DNA from 2 places in the Paenibacillus sp. RUD330 genome. Region 1 is predicted to be linked to the other one. Evidence: riboswitches for the same ligand, from Rfam matches in the RefSeq annotation. Region 1 holds a riboswitch; the other holds the start of a gene.
What was found. Region 1 has a riboswitch for cyclic di-AMP ahead of CIC07_RS00140 (resuscitation-promoting factor). Riboswitches for the same ligand answer to the same signal wherever they lie in the genome.
Positions count from the first base shown of each region.

Region 1 (7,287 bases):
TCTGGTTTTAGCACATAAATTCAAGGTTTTAGAACAGGAAAGGGATTAAATCTCTAGTTATCTTACTACAAGACTAGAAAAATTGGAAATCTTATTACGACACTATTCGACAAACAACATGTTTATTTTGTCGAAAGTTTGAACGAAAGGTGGATGACGATGACAAAGCTGGAAGAGGAAAAGGTGTTCAAGGATCCGGTCCACAAATATATTTACGTTCAGGATCAGCTGATTTGGGACCTGATCGATACGCCGGAATTTCAGAGGCTGAGAAGAATCCGCCAGCTTGGCACCACATTCCTCACCTTCCATGGCGCGGAGCACAGCCGTTTCAGCCATTCGCTCGGCGTCTATGAGCTGACACGGCGCATCATCTCGCAGTTCGAACGCAGCGAGTACCCCGACTGGCCCAGGGAAGAGAAGCTTCTTAGCCTATGCGCGGCTTTGCTTCATGATCTCGGGCATGGGCCGTTCTCCCATTCCATTGAAGAAATCATGGAATTCGACCATGAGGAATGGAGCTGCTCTATTATAGAAGGAGATACGGAAGTGAACCGGCTCCTGCGTTCCGTCGAGCCCGGATTTCCGGGCAAAGTAGCCTCCGTAATCCGGAAAACCTACGAGAAGCCGATCGTCATTAATTTGGTGTCGAGCCAAATGGATGCGGACCGCATGGATTACCTGCTGCGGGATGCCTACTTTACCGGAGTCAATTACGGTACGTTCGATCTGGACCGGATTCTTCGCGTGCTTCGCCCCCACCAAGGCAGGATTGTCGTCAAGGACAGCGGCATGCATGCGGTCGAGGATTATCTGATGAGCCGATATCAGATGTATTGGCAGGTGTATTTCCATCCGGTTACTCGCAGCTCGGAGATTGTTCTGAGGAAAATTCTTCTGAGGGCCCAGGAATTATGCCGTTCGGGCTATGCCTTCTCCTGGATTCCCGAGCCGATCAAGCGGCTGTTCAGCCAGGACCTGGATGTGGCTTCTTATTTGAAGCTGGACGAATCGCTTGTCCAAACGGCTTTTGCCGCTTGGACCGAAGAGGAGGATAAGCTGCTGGCATCCTTATGCACCCGATTCCTTAATCGCAAATTGTACAAGTATATAACCTTCGACCGCGAACATGAATCAGACGCCCAGCTGTTCTGCGAACGGCTGGCCGCCGCTGGAATGAACCGCGATTACGAGCTGGAAATTGATTTTCCTTACGATCTTCCCTATCATGTGTATCGTTCGGGAATGGACAAGCAGGAGGAAGGAAACCGGGGCAAGCCTCCGATCCTGCTTCTTGACAGCTCCATGCAGCTGACGGAAATATCGGCGCAATCCGATGTCGTGAGGTCGATAACGGGCATGCACCGCGGCCAATACCGGCTCTTCTACGATGCCGAAGCGGCTTCGCTGCTCAGCTATCGCATGGAGCCGGAAATTCGGGAAAGACTTGGCCTGTAGGCCGCAATTCGAAAGGAGTCGAAACATGGCAGGATTGATTGACACGCACACGCATCTGGACGCCCCCAAATTCGACAATGACCGCGAGGAAGTGATCCAGCGCGCCCGCGACGCGGGGGTAGAGCTGATGTTCAATGTCGGATTCAACCGCGAGACGATTCCGACGACGCTGGAACTTGCCGAAAAATATCCGTTCATCTACGCCATTGTCGGGTGGCACCCGACGGACAGCGCCGATGTGAGGGAAGGGGACCTCGAACGGGTGGAGGCGCTGATGGCGCATCCGAAGGTCGTCGCTATCGGGGAAATCGGATTGGACTATTATTGGGACACCGCTCCAAAGGATGTCCAGCAGCAGGTATTCCGCGAACAGATCCGCATCGCGAAGCGTACGGGCAAGCCGATCGTCATTCATAATCGCGATGCCCATGAGGATGTCGTCCGCATCCTTCGGGAAGAGAAGGCGGCTGAGGTCGGAGGCATCATGCACTGCTTCTCCGGCAGTTGGGAAACCGCCAAGCAATGTCTGGACATGAACTTCTATATTTCGTTCGGCGGGCCGGTGACCTTCAAGAATGCCAGGGTGCCGAAAGAGGTTCTTGCGCAGGTTCCCCTGGACCGTCTGCTGATCGAAACGGACTCCCCCTATCTGGCTCCTCATCCTCATCGAGGGAAGCGGAATGAGTCCGCATTCGTGGCATTGGTTGCCGAGACAGCGGCGGAAATAAAAGGTAAAAATGTGAATGAGATCGTTTCCATCACATCCGCAAATGCAAGAAAATGTTTCCAGCTTTCTTAAAATCGGGCGAAAAAGCTTGTAAAAAGGTGCTTGGCTGAGAAAAATTATATTTCTGCTCTGTCAAACCGCCCAAAACGGCCGGATTTTCCTCTAATTTGGCTGAAAGAGTCTTTTATCTCTTCTTTACAATCGGTTGACCGAAACTGTATGATTCAACTCAGAGCTTTGAGTGATGCAGTTTTTTAATCATTCGCTTAATCTCCCCACAAGGGAGAGCGGGGGAACCAAGCAGCGATTCCATGCAGTCCCGGATGACATGATTTTCCGGAGCGGACTGGATGGACGAACTGACCTTTTCCAGGGGTGAATTTCGCCAAAAGGCCTTGAGCAGGCCGAGTAGGCGAATAGGGCAGCTCTCTTGTCCGAACCCGTCAGCTAACCTCGTAAGCGCATATAAGAGAGATCAACCTCGTGCTCCACTTTCCATGTGTTCAGCGTGACCAACCCGGGAAGCCACGATACAGATCCTCTGTCGACGGCTTCTTTTTGTTTGAATATTGCGTAAACCGTCGACATAGGGTTAACCGTGGAGGTGAAGCAAGAGGTTGATAGGCGTGCTGCTCGGCACGTACAAAACCTAATAGTCGCGTCTTAAATAGTCATGCGTAACACGAGGCGGCGGGGCTATGTAAGGAGGACCGAAGAAGTGGGCGCAATTCCCTTAAAGGACACCCATGTACAACGATCATCCAGCAAGTCTTTCCAATGGCGATGGAAGCATGAAAACCTGCGTTTGATCCTACTGAGCTTAATTATCTCAATCGCGATGACTTTCATGTTTTTGGTGTTGTTGCACGGAACGTCTGAGAAGAACGTCTCCGTAGTGTTGAACGGACAGGAAACGATCCTGAGCACGAAGCAGGATGTCCTGCAGCACCTACTGGATGAACAAGCTATAACTGTCGGACCGCACGACCAGATTTCAGTTCCGCTGAGCGCGGCGCTCAAGGATGGGGACCGGATCATTGTCGATCAGGCTGTGCCGGTGACGATTATGGCTGACGGAAAGACTACGACGGTGTACACGACCGAAAAAACCGTGAAGGCCGCGATCGGAGAGTCCAATATTCCGATTCGCGAGCAAGACAAAATTCTCCCTGACACCTCCTCGCAGCTGAAACCGAACATGACGATTCGGGTGCTGCGAATCGACAAGCATACGACCACGACAAAGCACGACATTCCTTTCACCGTCATCCGCAAAGAGGATGCTACCTTGGAAAAGGGGCAGCTAAAAATGGTGAAGGCCGGCCAGAACGGCCAATTGGTCAAAACCTTCGAAAAGGTATACCAGGATGGTAAGATGGTATCCATGACGCTGCTCGCCAAATCGATGGAACAGCCCGCCGTCAACAAGATCGTTGCGGTCGGCACCAAGGAAAAGCCGAAGCCTAAAGCTGTCGCTCTCAGCGCAGCGTCTTCGGCATCGCAATCCGTCACCAAATCAGGCCTCTCGCTCAAAGCCAAGAAAGTGCTGAACAACGTCACCCTGACGGCTTATACCGCCGGTTTTGCCTCGACAGGCAAATCCAAAGGCGATGCCGGCTACGGCATCACCGCTTCCGGAGCAAAAGTATCGGAAGGCCGCACCATTGCAGTCGACCCGGATGTCATCCCGATGGGATGGTGGGTATATATAGAAGGAATCGGCTTCCGTCGTGCAGAAGATACGGGGAGCGCGATCAACGGCAAGAAGATCGACGTGTTCTACGAGAGTGAATCTTACGTGAAGCAGTTCGGCAAGAAGCGCGGATACACCGTATACGTGCTGGGACCAACCAAGCCGAAGCTGAGCTGATTCAAGCGATACGGGTCCGCCTTTACGAGGCGGTCCCGTTTTGGACGTTTACCGGCTATGAGGAGATTAGAGAGGGCTTTTTTGGCTCATGCTAGGACGACTGCCGTCCTTTTCCGGCCGCAGTCCGGATCTCGGCTGGCCGGCATTCAAGAGGCCCGAGCCTCTTTTTCTTTTTATACCCCCTCAAACGCGTATTGAATTAAAGGAGACAAGGCCTTGATCAAAGAAATTATCGTCGTGGAGGGCAAGGACGACACGGCAGCGATTCGGCGCGCCGTGGAAGCCGACACGATCGAAACGAACGGCTCGGCGATCGGCGAGGAAGTGCTGCGCCGGATCGAGCTCGCCATGCAGCGTCGGGGAGTCATCATCTTCACCGACCCCGACCACGCAGGAGAGAGAATACGCAAAATCGTCTCGCAGCGGGTGCCCGGCTGCAAGCATGCCTTTCTGCCGCAGGAGGACGCCTTGCGCAAAGGCGACATCGGCGTGGAGAACGCTTCCCCCGAAGCGGTCAGAAGAGCGTTGGCGTCCGTTCGGACGGAGGGAGATCCGGAGAAGGCGGAAATCTCGAACAGCGATCTGCTGGAAGCCGGTCTGCTGGTGCATGGAGATGCGGCCCGGCGTCGACTGCTCATGGGCAACCGGCTGGGCATCGGCTATTGCAACGGCAAGCAGTTCCTGAAGCGCTGCGCCAGCTTTCAGATCACGAAGGAAGAATTCGGACAAGCCTTGCGGCAGATGGAGGAGGAGATCGCCCATGGACGTAGCGACACCTAGAAGAACGAAGGAAATCATCGAGAGGCATGGTTTCTCCTTCAAGAAGAGCCTGGGGCAGAACTTCCTGATCGACCCCAATATTCTGAACAAGATCGTAGCCGCGGCCGGACTGGACGCAACCAAAGGGGCGCTGGAGATCGGTCCCGGCATCGGTGCCTTGACCCAGCAGCTCGCCAGGGAAGCGGGCAAGGTGGCAGCGGTCGAGATCGACCGGCGGCTCATCCCGATTCTTCAGGAGGTGCTGGAAGCCGACGAGAATGTGCGTATCGTTCACGGCGACGTGCTGGAGATCGACCTGCAGGCGCTGTTCAAGGAGCAGTTCGGCGAGGTGAGCGGCGTCAGCGTCGTGGCCAATCTGCCTTATTACGTGACGACTCCGATCCTGATGAAGCTTCTGGAGGAGCGGCTGCCGCTGGAGAACATCGTCGTCATGATCCAGAAGGAAGTCGCCGAGCGGATGGCGGCCAAGCCCGGCACGAAGGCCTATGGCAGCCTCAGCGTGGCCGTCCAGTATTACGCGGTGCCGGAGCTTGTCTGCATCGTGCCTCATACGGTGTTCATTCCGCAGCCGAACGTCGACTCGGCCGTCATCAAGCTGGCGATGCGGGACAAGCCTGCCGTCGACGTGGCGGACGAGGATTTCTTCTTTCGCACGGTTCAGGCCTGCTTCGCGCAGCGCCGCAAGACGATCCACAACAATCTGTCCTCCTGGCTCGGCAAGGACAAGCGGGAGGAGCTTACCCGCATCCTCGAATCGACGGGTATCGATCCCGTGCGGCGGGGCGAGACGCTGTCGCTGCAGGAATACGCCTCTCTGACGGCGGCGCTTGAAACACATGGCCTCAAGGGCTGACAACCCGGCAGCGCTGCTTCGTCAAAGCGAAGCTCTTCATGAGGATCCGGTCGGATCCTTTCATGGAGGGCTTTTTGTGCCGGGAGCCAGCGCCAGCGCCGCAGCGCCGAAAACCCGTTGTCACCTCCGGCGGCCTATGCCCATACCATAAGGCAGAGGTGATGGGCCTAATGAATCAAGGGGATTTTGTCGTTCGGCGCTCCTACGGCGGGGATGTATTGTTCCGCATCGAAGCTGTCCGCGGGGATACCGCCATTTTGAAGGGAGCGGATTACCGTCTGCTCGCCGACGCGCCGCTCGGCGACCTGACGAAGGTGGCCGATCCGGAGGAGCTGGGCGTCACGAAGTCGGTCCGAAGCAAGGTGAAGGCGTCCAATCAGCGAATGAGCCAAGAGCTGATCGATCAGTCCGTCCATCACGAGATGGACTTCCGTCCCGGAGACTCCAATGCTTCCGCACAGGCATATTTCGATCTGCCCGGCAAAGTTCTGCATCTGGACGGCGACGCCAACTATATGCGCAAAAGCATGCAGCTGTACAATCAGATGAAGGTGCCGGCTCAAGGCCTTCATGTCGGCGAAGCTCAGATGGCGGATCTGCTGTACCATCTGCTGCCGCAGGTGAAGCCGGATGTCGTCGTCATTACCGGCCATGACGGCCTGCTAAAGAACCGCCCTACAGGCGATCTCTACAGCATAGGCAGTTATAAGAACTCCCAGAACTTCGTCAACGCGGTCCATGTGGCCCGGGAGTACGACAAGAACCGCGACAATCTGATCGTGGTCGCAGGGGCATGTCAGTCCCATTATGAGGCGCTGCTTCAGTCCGGAGCCAATTTCGCCAGCTCGCCGGGACGCATCCTTATCCATGCGCTCGATCCGGTCTATATCGCCATCAAGGCAAGCTACACGTCGATCCGGGAGCCGATCAACCTGCCGGATGTCATTCACGGCACGATTTCGGGCATCGACGGAGTGGGCGGAATCGAGACGATGGGACGTTACAGGGTCGGTCTTCCGAAGCCGCAGACGGTTACGAATGTGAAGCCAAACCCTTATTATGCGTAAGCTGTAAATCCTTATTCATCTTGAAAACGAAGTCGAAAAATTTTCATTGACACTAAAGTTAGACCGATGATATAATTTTCGTTTATTTGACAACGCCTCCTCCCTTGGGCTATAATGGACAAGGAAAGAGGTGGTAGTTGCCAATGGCTAGAAATGCTTTGTCTGAGATCAAGCGCAGCATGGAAGCGCATGTTGGAGCCAAGATCATGCTGCGGGCTAACGGAGGCCGGCGCAAGACGGTTGAACGTTCCGGTGTTTTGGAAGAAACCTACCCATCTGTTTTCATTGTCAAGCTGGATCAGGATCAGCATGCTTTCAAGCGTGTGTCCTATAGTTACGCGGACATTCTGACGGATTCCGTCGAGGTCACCGTCTGCAACGACGAAGGCCAAGTACGGATCAATCCCGTTCACTGAACGTCCCATATATGCTTAACCGGGGAACTTCGCGCGACCGCTGCCGGCTGTCGTGCTTTTTTTATGCTTGCTTTCGGGGACCGCATAGAAGCGGGAGTCCGCTCTCATACTACAGG
Region 1 is NZ_CP022655.2:26,132-33,418, forward strand. It holds gene CIC07_RS00130 (HD domain-containing protein) at 154-1,458, shown strand; gene CIC07_RS00135 (TatD family hydrolase) at 1,484-2,257, shown strand; cyclic di-AMP (ydaO/yuaA leader) riboswitch at 2,439-2,662, shown strand; gene CIC07_RS00140 (resuscitation-promoting factor) at 2,904-4,055, shown strand; gene rnmV (ribonuclease M5) at 4,272-4,835, shown strand; gene rsmA (16S rRNA (adenine(1518)-N(6)/adenine(1519)-N(6))-dimethyltransferase RsmA) at 4,816-5,688, shown strand; gene yabG (sporulation peptidase YabG) at 5,859-6,755, shown strand; gene veg (biofilm formation stimulator Veg) at 6,899-7,171, shown strand.

Region 2 (7,287 bases), 750 kb from region 1:
CCAAGGCGAAGGAAGCGCGAATGTGTGCGATGCGTATGGAAAACCGGTCAGCCGCCGTACTCCAGCTTCTGCTTCTCCGCATGGCGGGAAATCGCCAAGCCGATGAGGCTGTCGAGCAGCTCCTTGTAAGGAACGCCCGATTCCTTCCAGAGCAGCGGATACATGCTGTAAGGCGTGAAGCCCGGCATCGTGTTCACTTCGTTGATCAGAATCTTGCCGTCGCTCCTGCGGAGGAAGAAGTCGACGCGGGAGAGGCCGGATCCGTCGATCGCCAGATAAGCCCGGATCGCCATCTCGCGCACCGCTTCGGCCGTCTCTGCCGGAAGATCGGCGGGAATGTGCATGACGGAGGTTCCGTCGACGTACTTGGCGTTGTAATCGTAGAAGTCCGTTCCGCTGACGATCTCGCCGACGACCGATGCGCGCGGGTCGTCATTGCCGAGCACGCCTACTTCGATCTCGCGCCCGTCGATGAATTCCTCGATGACGACCTTGCGGTCGTAGCGCAGCGCGAGCTCGATGGCCGCGATGAGTTCTTCCCGGTTGCGGGCTTTGGAGATGCCGACGCTGCTGCCGAGATTGGCGGGCTTGACGAAGCAAGGATAGCCGAGAGCGACCTCCGTCTCCATGACGAAGAACGCGCGGTCCTTCTCCCACTGGGTCCGGTTGAAGTAGCGGTAGACGCATTGCTCTAAGCCCTCGTGGGCGAACACCTTTTTCATGAAAATCTTGTCCATGCCTACTGCCGAAGCAAGAACACCCGCTCCGACGTAAGGAATATTGGCCATTTCCATCAATCCCTGGACCGTGCCGTCCTCGCCGAACGTTCCGTGCAGCAGCGGGAACATGACGTCGATCGTCCCTCCCGGAGCCCCGGCCGAAGCGGCCGCCGCCTGGATGGCGCCCTCTCCGGCCGCAGCCGTCGCCAGCCCGCCGAATACGGGCGCCAGCGCCATGCCGCCGTCCTCTGCCGGAGACAGCTTCAGCTGCTCGACGCTGTGCGGAGCTTCCAGCAGCACTCCGCCGGAGCGCCATTCGCCTTGGCCCGTAATATAGAAGGGCTGTACCTCGTATTTATCGAAATCGAAGGCGCCCATAACGGCCAGCGCCGTCTGCAGCGATACCTGATGCTCGCCCGACTTGCCTCCGTAGATGAGTCCGACGCGAATTTTGTCTCCCATGTTAGCTCCTCCGGTAACCTTCTTGAATTAGAATGCCAATCGCTGCACGGACCGATGCGGCTCCCGCATCAGAAATAGTCCTGCAGATGATAAAACCGATAGCGCGTCCGGTCCGTCCAGGCGTAGGAATCCTTGTAGTCCCAATAGCGGTGCCGGCTCGGCACGGTGTTGGCGTTGACCAGCGGCATGCCGTCGGCATCGAACGCCGTCACGACTGTCGTATGCTGGAATCGCCCGTCGCCGCTCCAATCGTAGGTGATGACGTCCCCGAGGGACAGCTCCGATGCGCTCTCCACCGTCGTCGCCCGCATGCCCGTGCTGCGCGGGAACGACAGATACAGCTGCAGCGCGTTCGACACCGCCCAGCTGTAGCTCCAGGATTCCTGGCCGCCTGTACGGCCTTTGTACCACCATCCCGATTCTCTTTTACCAGTATAGTTCATCGGTGCTTCGCCTGCAAAGACACATTGCGACACGTAATTCGTGCAGTTGACCTCGAACAGCTCGTAAGCCGGATTCGCTTCGTTCCACCACCGGTCGGCGTAGGCGGCGACCAGCTCGCGCCTGTACTCGACGGCGCGGTCGCGGGTATTCAGACGGGACAGGACGCCATAATTAAGGAAAGGGCGCGCCGCGCCAGGACGCTGGATTCCGCTGCCGCCGCCGTCGCCGTAGGAGCGATGCTCGGCCAGCGCGCTGTCCGCCGCGGCATGGCCGTATCTGGGCCTGCGCTCGCCGACGATCGGCTCCACTCGGGTCAGGCGCCATGCTCCGCCCTCCTCGGCCAGCCACAGGCGCTCCTGCTCCAGACGCTCCTCGGTGTAGGAGCGGCCGCGATGCTCGACATGCCGCTTCACATGCAGCTTCAGGACGACCGACACTTCGGTCGCGGACTCGTTGATCCTCAGCAGCGTCGCCCTCGTCTCGCTCTGCGGCGACAGAATGCCGCGCTCCTCGTCCCTGAGGCGCAGCCGGCGCAGCCGTTCCTCCAGGCGGCGGCGGTGGTCCCTGTCTTCCAGCAAGGCTCCGAGCACCTCATGCCTCCGCTCCACTTCGGCTTCATTGTACCCGTGCACGTATTCCTGCACGGCTCCTCTCCAGCCTTCCAGCGCAGCCTGCCTGCCGGAGGACGGCTGCGAGCGCTGGGCCTCCGATCGTTTGACTCCCCGGGTACCGGTACGCGGCATTCCTTTCCCCATCCCTTCTGGTCGGTATTCGCCCATCATCAAGATGATCTTATGACTGCTCTCCATTAAAATATGCGGACCTATCCCCGGATAGAGCGCTTAAACGCCGTTATCCGGTGTTTCATCGAGAATGCGGCAGATATATATCGAATTTTCAGTCAATATCGCATTTTACAAAACAAGCCCGGCTGGCTTATGATATGATGTACCACTCTATCACCATATTTGCTGAATTCCACGTATCGTGGAAGCGGGGGAACCAATACGCGGGCGTCTGTCGACGCTTGCCGGGGTGAATCCGAGAGGAACAGGCCGGGCTGCCGAAGCCGCGTCTCTTTCCTTTTGGTAGGGCTACTCTCTGGCCCGAATCCGTCAGCTAACCCCGTAAGCGCACAAAGGAGAGATGTCAGGATGTCACTGAAAGACAACCGCGCGGCTTGTTCCGCGCAGGAGGGCTTCATTGCGCCTTCCGTCTGTTCCGCGTCTGCGGTCGAGGCCTTCTTGGCTCCGCCGCCGTTTCCGGGCTTGGACGCGCCGATCGCGCTGGACATGGCGGCCGCGGAGGCTTATTCCCCGGCTGCCGAGACGGCCGGCAGGCCGTCCTTCCGTCCCGAGGCGCTTGAAGAGGAGCCTCCGGCTCCGGGCCGCCGCATCCGCTGCATCGACCTGTTCATCACCCGCACGGGACCGCTCGTCGATCCCGAGCGCGGAGATTACCGCGTCGTGCTGCATCTGTGCTTCGGTTCTTCCATCCGTCAGGCTTCCGTGCTCATTCCTTACGCCAAGGCGCCGAGAAGCTGGGACGCGTGGAGCCGTTGGTTCCAGCCGTTCGTCGGGGTCCGCTCCGACGAGGCGATGTCCGTGCTCTATTACGACGCGGAATGGATCAGCGACCACAGAGACCGCCTGCTGCGCAAGACGCTGGAGCCTTCCTCCCAGGAAGGCACGCTGTTCCCGGCCACCGCTTTCTGGAGACGCAACGCCCTAATCGAAACATCCGACATCCATATCCGGCTGTCTCTGTAGCCGGATGGCGCTCTGTCCTTCATTCCTTCCATAGGCATCCCCTGTCCGCTCTGCGGCCCGGGGATGCCTATTGGCTTTTTGGCGCCCGCAACGGTCATTGGCCGCCTAATCTGATAGAGCCGGCCGTATTCGCGCCCGGCACCGCCGCACGGCGGCGATGCGCCTCCAAGGTTCGGAACAAGTCGCAACGGTCAGGGAAGCCCTTTGATTTCGATCATATTCGGACTTCATGCCCCGGTATCTGTTATAAATTGAATTTGAATGATAATATGAATGATCCAACTGCCTTCCGGAAGCATGACATAGCCCATAAAAAAGACTGCCAGCCGTTAGAACGGCTGGCAGTCTTTCTATTTCACCATCAAGCGTGGCTCAGTTCGAGCTCGTCTTCCTCATCCCGCTCGTAGGATTCCCGATCGAATTCCCCTTCCGATACGGCGACCAGCAGCGTCGACACGGTCGTGCCGGAGGCGTTCAGCGCCGTGCGGCCCATGTCGACCACGGCATCGATCGCAAGCACCAGCCCCAGTCCTTCCAGTGGCAGGCCAAGCGCGGTGAGCACGACGGTCGTCGAGATGGAGGCCGGACCCGGCACCCCGGCGACGCCGATCGACGAGATCATGCTGACCAGCACGATGAGCACGTAATCCGACCAGCCCAGCGGCACGCTGTACACCTGGGCGACGAATACCGCCACGACGGCAGGCCATACGCCGCCGCAGCCGTTCATGTTCATCGTCGCGCCGAGCGGAGCGACGAAGCTGGCGATGCGCGGCGATACGCGCAGCCTCTTGGTGATGACCTCGAGGTTGACCGGCAGCGTCGCGTAGCTGCTGCGAGTCGTGAAGGCGACCGCGAGCGTCGGATAGATTTTGCGGAGGAACTTGAATGGATTCAGCCTCGCGCCGAACGTCACCAGCGCTCCGAAGGTAAGGATGAAGTGCAGCAGCAGCGCGATATACGTCGCGATGATGAGCGTGATAAGCGGCTTGAGCGTCTCTGCGCCGTACTTGGCGGCCATGGAGCCGATCAGCGCGTATACGCCGTACGGAGTCAAGCGGATGATGTACTTGGTCACCTGATTCATGACCTGCTTTAGCGATTCGATGACCTGGCGCACCGGCTCGACCGCTTCCGGCTTGCGGGAGCTGAGATGCACGATCGCCACCGCGACGAAAATGGAGAAGATCAGCACCGGCACGACTTTGCCGTCCGCCATATCCCCGATCGGATTCGACGGAACCAGATTCAGGATGACCTCCGAGAAGGTCGGAATGGCACGCGATTCGTAGCCTTCCGGCACGCTTTGGGCGATGCCCGTTCCCGGGTTCGCGACCAGAGCGACGACAAGCCCGATGAGGGCTGCGATTCCGGTCGTAACCAGGAACAGCAGGATGGTCTTCGTCCCGATCTTGCGCAGCTGCCCGAGATTCGAGATCGAGGTGATGCTGGAAATGACAAGCACGGCGACGAGCGGAATGACGAGCATCTTGATCAGGTTGACGTAGATGGACCCGATCGTGCCGATGCTGGTCGCATCCAGCTCGAGGGCGTTCAGCGTGATGCCGACGGCCAGACCGATTCCGAGCGCGATCAGAACGCGGTAGCCGAAGTTCACGCGGCGCCGCGCCAGCCACACGAGCAGGCCGATGACGACAATAGAGACAAGCAAGCTGATCCAGTTTGTTTGTATGGCATGGATCAGGTTATTATTTGGAACCAAGCAGCTCAACTCCCTTATTCCTATCATGTTACTATGATATAGTATATTAGTTACATCTAAGGTATATGTCAACTACTTTTAACCCCGTGAACTTCTTCCTTATCCTAGAAAGCAAAAAAACGGAGACCTCGAGGTCTCCGATGCTTGAGTGGTCCGTTTGAATTGTCAGGCTCGACATGCTCTCGCGCCAGGACGCAGGAATGGCCCGGGAATCGATCCGGACCGGTGAAGCCCCTTCCGACCGCCCGGCTCCCGCACCGGCGGCGCCGTTGATGAGCGGCCCCTGTTCGATCCGGTCATCCGGACAGCCTGGCTCCTTCCGGTCAGCCGGACAGCATGGCGCCCATGCGCTGAGCCGACTGGATGATGAGAGCGGATTGCTCGGCGATGATCTCCGGCGTGAATCGGGCCGAAGGTCCTGAGACGGACAGCGCGGCCGCCAGCCGGCCCGAGCGGTCGAACACCGGAGCCGACACAGCGGCGGCGCCCGGCTCCCGCTCTTCTTGGCTCGTAGCGTAGCCCATGCGGCGGATTTCCTCCAGCTGCTCGCGGAACGCCGCCGGATCGAGCCCCGGAGGCATCGCCTCGTCGGACATGAGCCGGTCGGCCAAGGAAGGCTCCGCGAAGGCAATCAGCACTTTGCTCGATGCCCCCACATAGAGCGGCAGCCTGAGGCCGACCGGCGCGACCCTGCGGATCGCCTGGTTGCTTTGGACGGCCTGGATGCGGATCCGCTCCCGCCCGTCCTGCACATACAGGCTTACCGTCTCGCCGATCGTGTCGCGAAGCCGCTCCATCTCCGGCAGGCAGATCGCGGCGGGATCGCCGGAGCGCGATATATGCGCGGCGAGCTCCCAGATCTTCATCCCGAGCCGGTATCTCTCCGAGCTGCGGTCGCGCTCCAGGAAGCCCTTGTCCTCCAGCGTCGCCAGCATCCGGTGGACGGTGCTCTTATGGAGGCCGACGCGCTCCGCGATCTCCGTCATCGGCAGATCGGTCTCGGTCGTGAAGCACAGCAAAATATCCAGCGCGCGTTCGACCGCTCGCACATTCGATTTGCCTTCATCGGCACGGGCTGCTTTTGGCTCCACGCTCTTCATCTCCTTCCGGCACCGGATGCGATGCCTCTCTATTCCCGTCTCTGCGCCGGGATACCGCTTATTGGTTCATTCCGAATCCGAAACCTCGTGTCCGGTACGTCAATGTGCCGGAATATGCCGGAGCCAGCCGGATTTAAACGGCTCTGCAGGCGGATGTCCGCTTTGATTGAGAATCATTATCATTATAGAGGAACATTTTCCGTTCGTCTATGCTTTTTAGGCCTATAAGGTTTCACTGAATGAAACCGAGATTCTTCTAGTATAACCGTATTCCCGAATTCCGTAAAGAAACAGGCTCTTCTTCCCCTGGCCTCCGCCGCCGCAGGCTTTCTTTTACAAGCAGATTACAAGACCTTAACAATTCACCGACATCAATTGACAGCCCGGACCAAAGACACATAAAGTAGTAGTACATCGGATCTATACCGCTTACATTGCAAGGGAGGGGAAGACGATATGAGCAGCACCGCCCTGTCGACGCCGCTTAACCTCGAGGGAAACCGGTCATCCGTCGCTCCCCGCCGGGATACGCGCCGCAACGCGCTGATCGCTTCCGTATCCGCCCTGGCCGCGCTGGCCCTGCTCGCGGCTGCCGCATTCCACGGCTACATCGCCTGGATGGTCGCTTACCCTTATGTGGCTCCGGTCTATTCCAATCCCATGGAAGCCAAGCAGCTGAGCTACAGCGACATCACTTTTCCCAGCCAGAGCGGCCGTACGACGGTGAGCGGCTGGTACATCCCCGCCGGGTCCGGCCATTCCGTCAAGGAAGCGTCCGATCGGACCGTCATCCTCAGCCACGGCTACGGAGCGAACCGGGAGGAAACCTGGGTGCCCATGTATGATTTGGCGAGCCTGCTCAACAGGCTTCATTATAACGTGCTGATGTTCGATTACGGCTATGCCTCCAAGCAATACCGCGCCCCGGCGACGGGAGGCTGGGAGGAGTCGCAGCAGCTGCTCGGCGCCGTCGATTACGCCCGCAGCCACGGCTCCGGCGAGGTGGTCGTGTGGGGATTCAGCATGGGAGCCGGAACCGCGCTCCAAGCCGCGCTGCAAACGAAGGACAT
Region 2 is NZ_CP022655.2:4,842,900-4,850,186, forward strand. It holds gene CIC07_RS22070 (D-alanine--D-alanine ligase) at 48-1,181, opposite strand; gene CIC07_RS22075 (amidase domain-containing protein) at 1,250-2,368, opposite strand; cyclic di-AMP (ydaO/yuaA leader) riboswitch at 2,585-2,774, shown strand; gene CIC07_RS22080 (hypothetical protein) at 2,780-3,394, shown strand; gene CIC07_RS22085 (dicarboxylate/amino acid:cation symporter) at 3,756-5,117, opposite strand; gene CIC07_RS22090 (IclR family transcriptional regulator) at 5,441-6,208, opposite strand; gene CIC07_RS22095 (alpha/beta hydrolase) at 6,674-7,287, shown strand, end outside.
Region 2: it holds a riboswitch for cyclic di-AMP, as region 1 does, so the genes downstream of both, CIC07_RS22080 (hypothetical protein) here and CIC07_RS00140 (resuscitation-promoting factor) in region 1, are expected to answer to the same signal.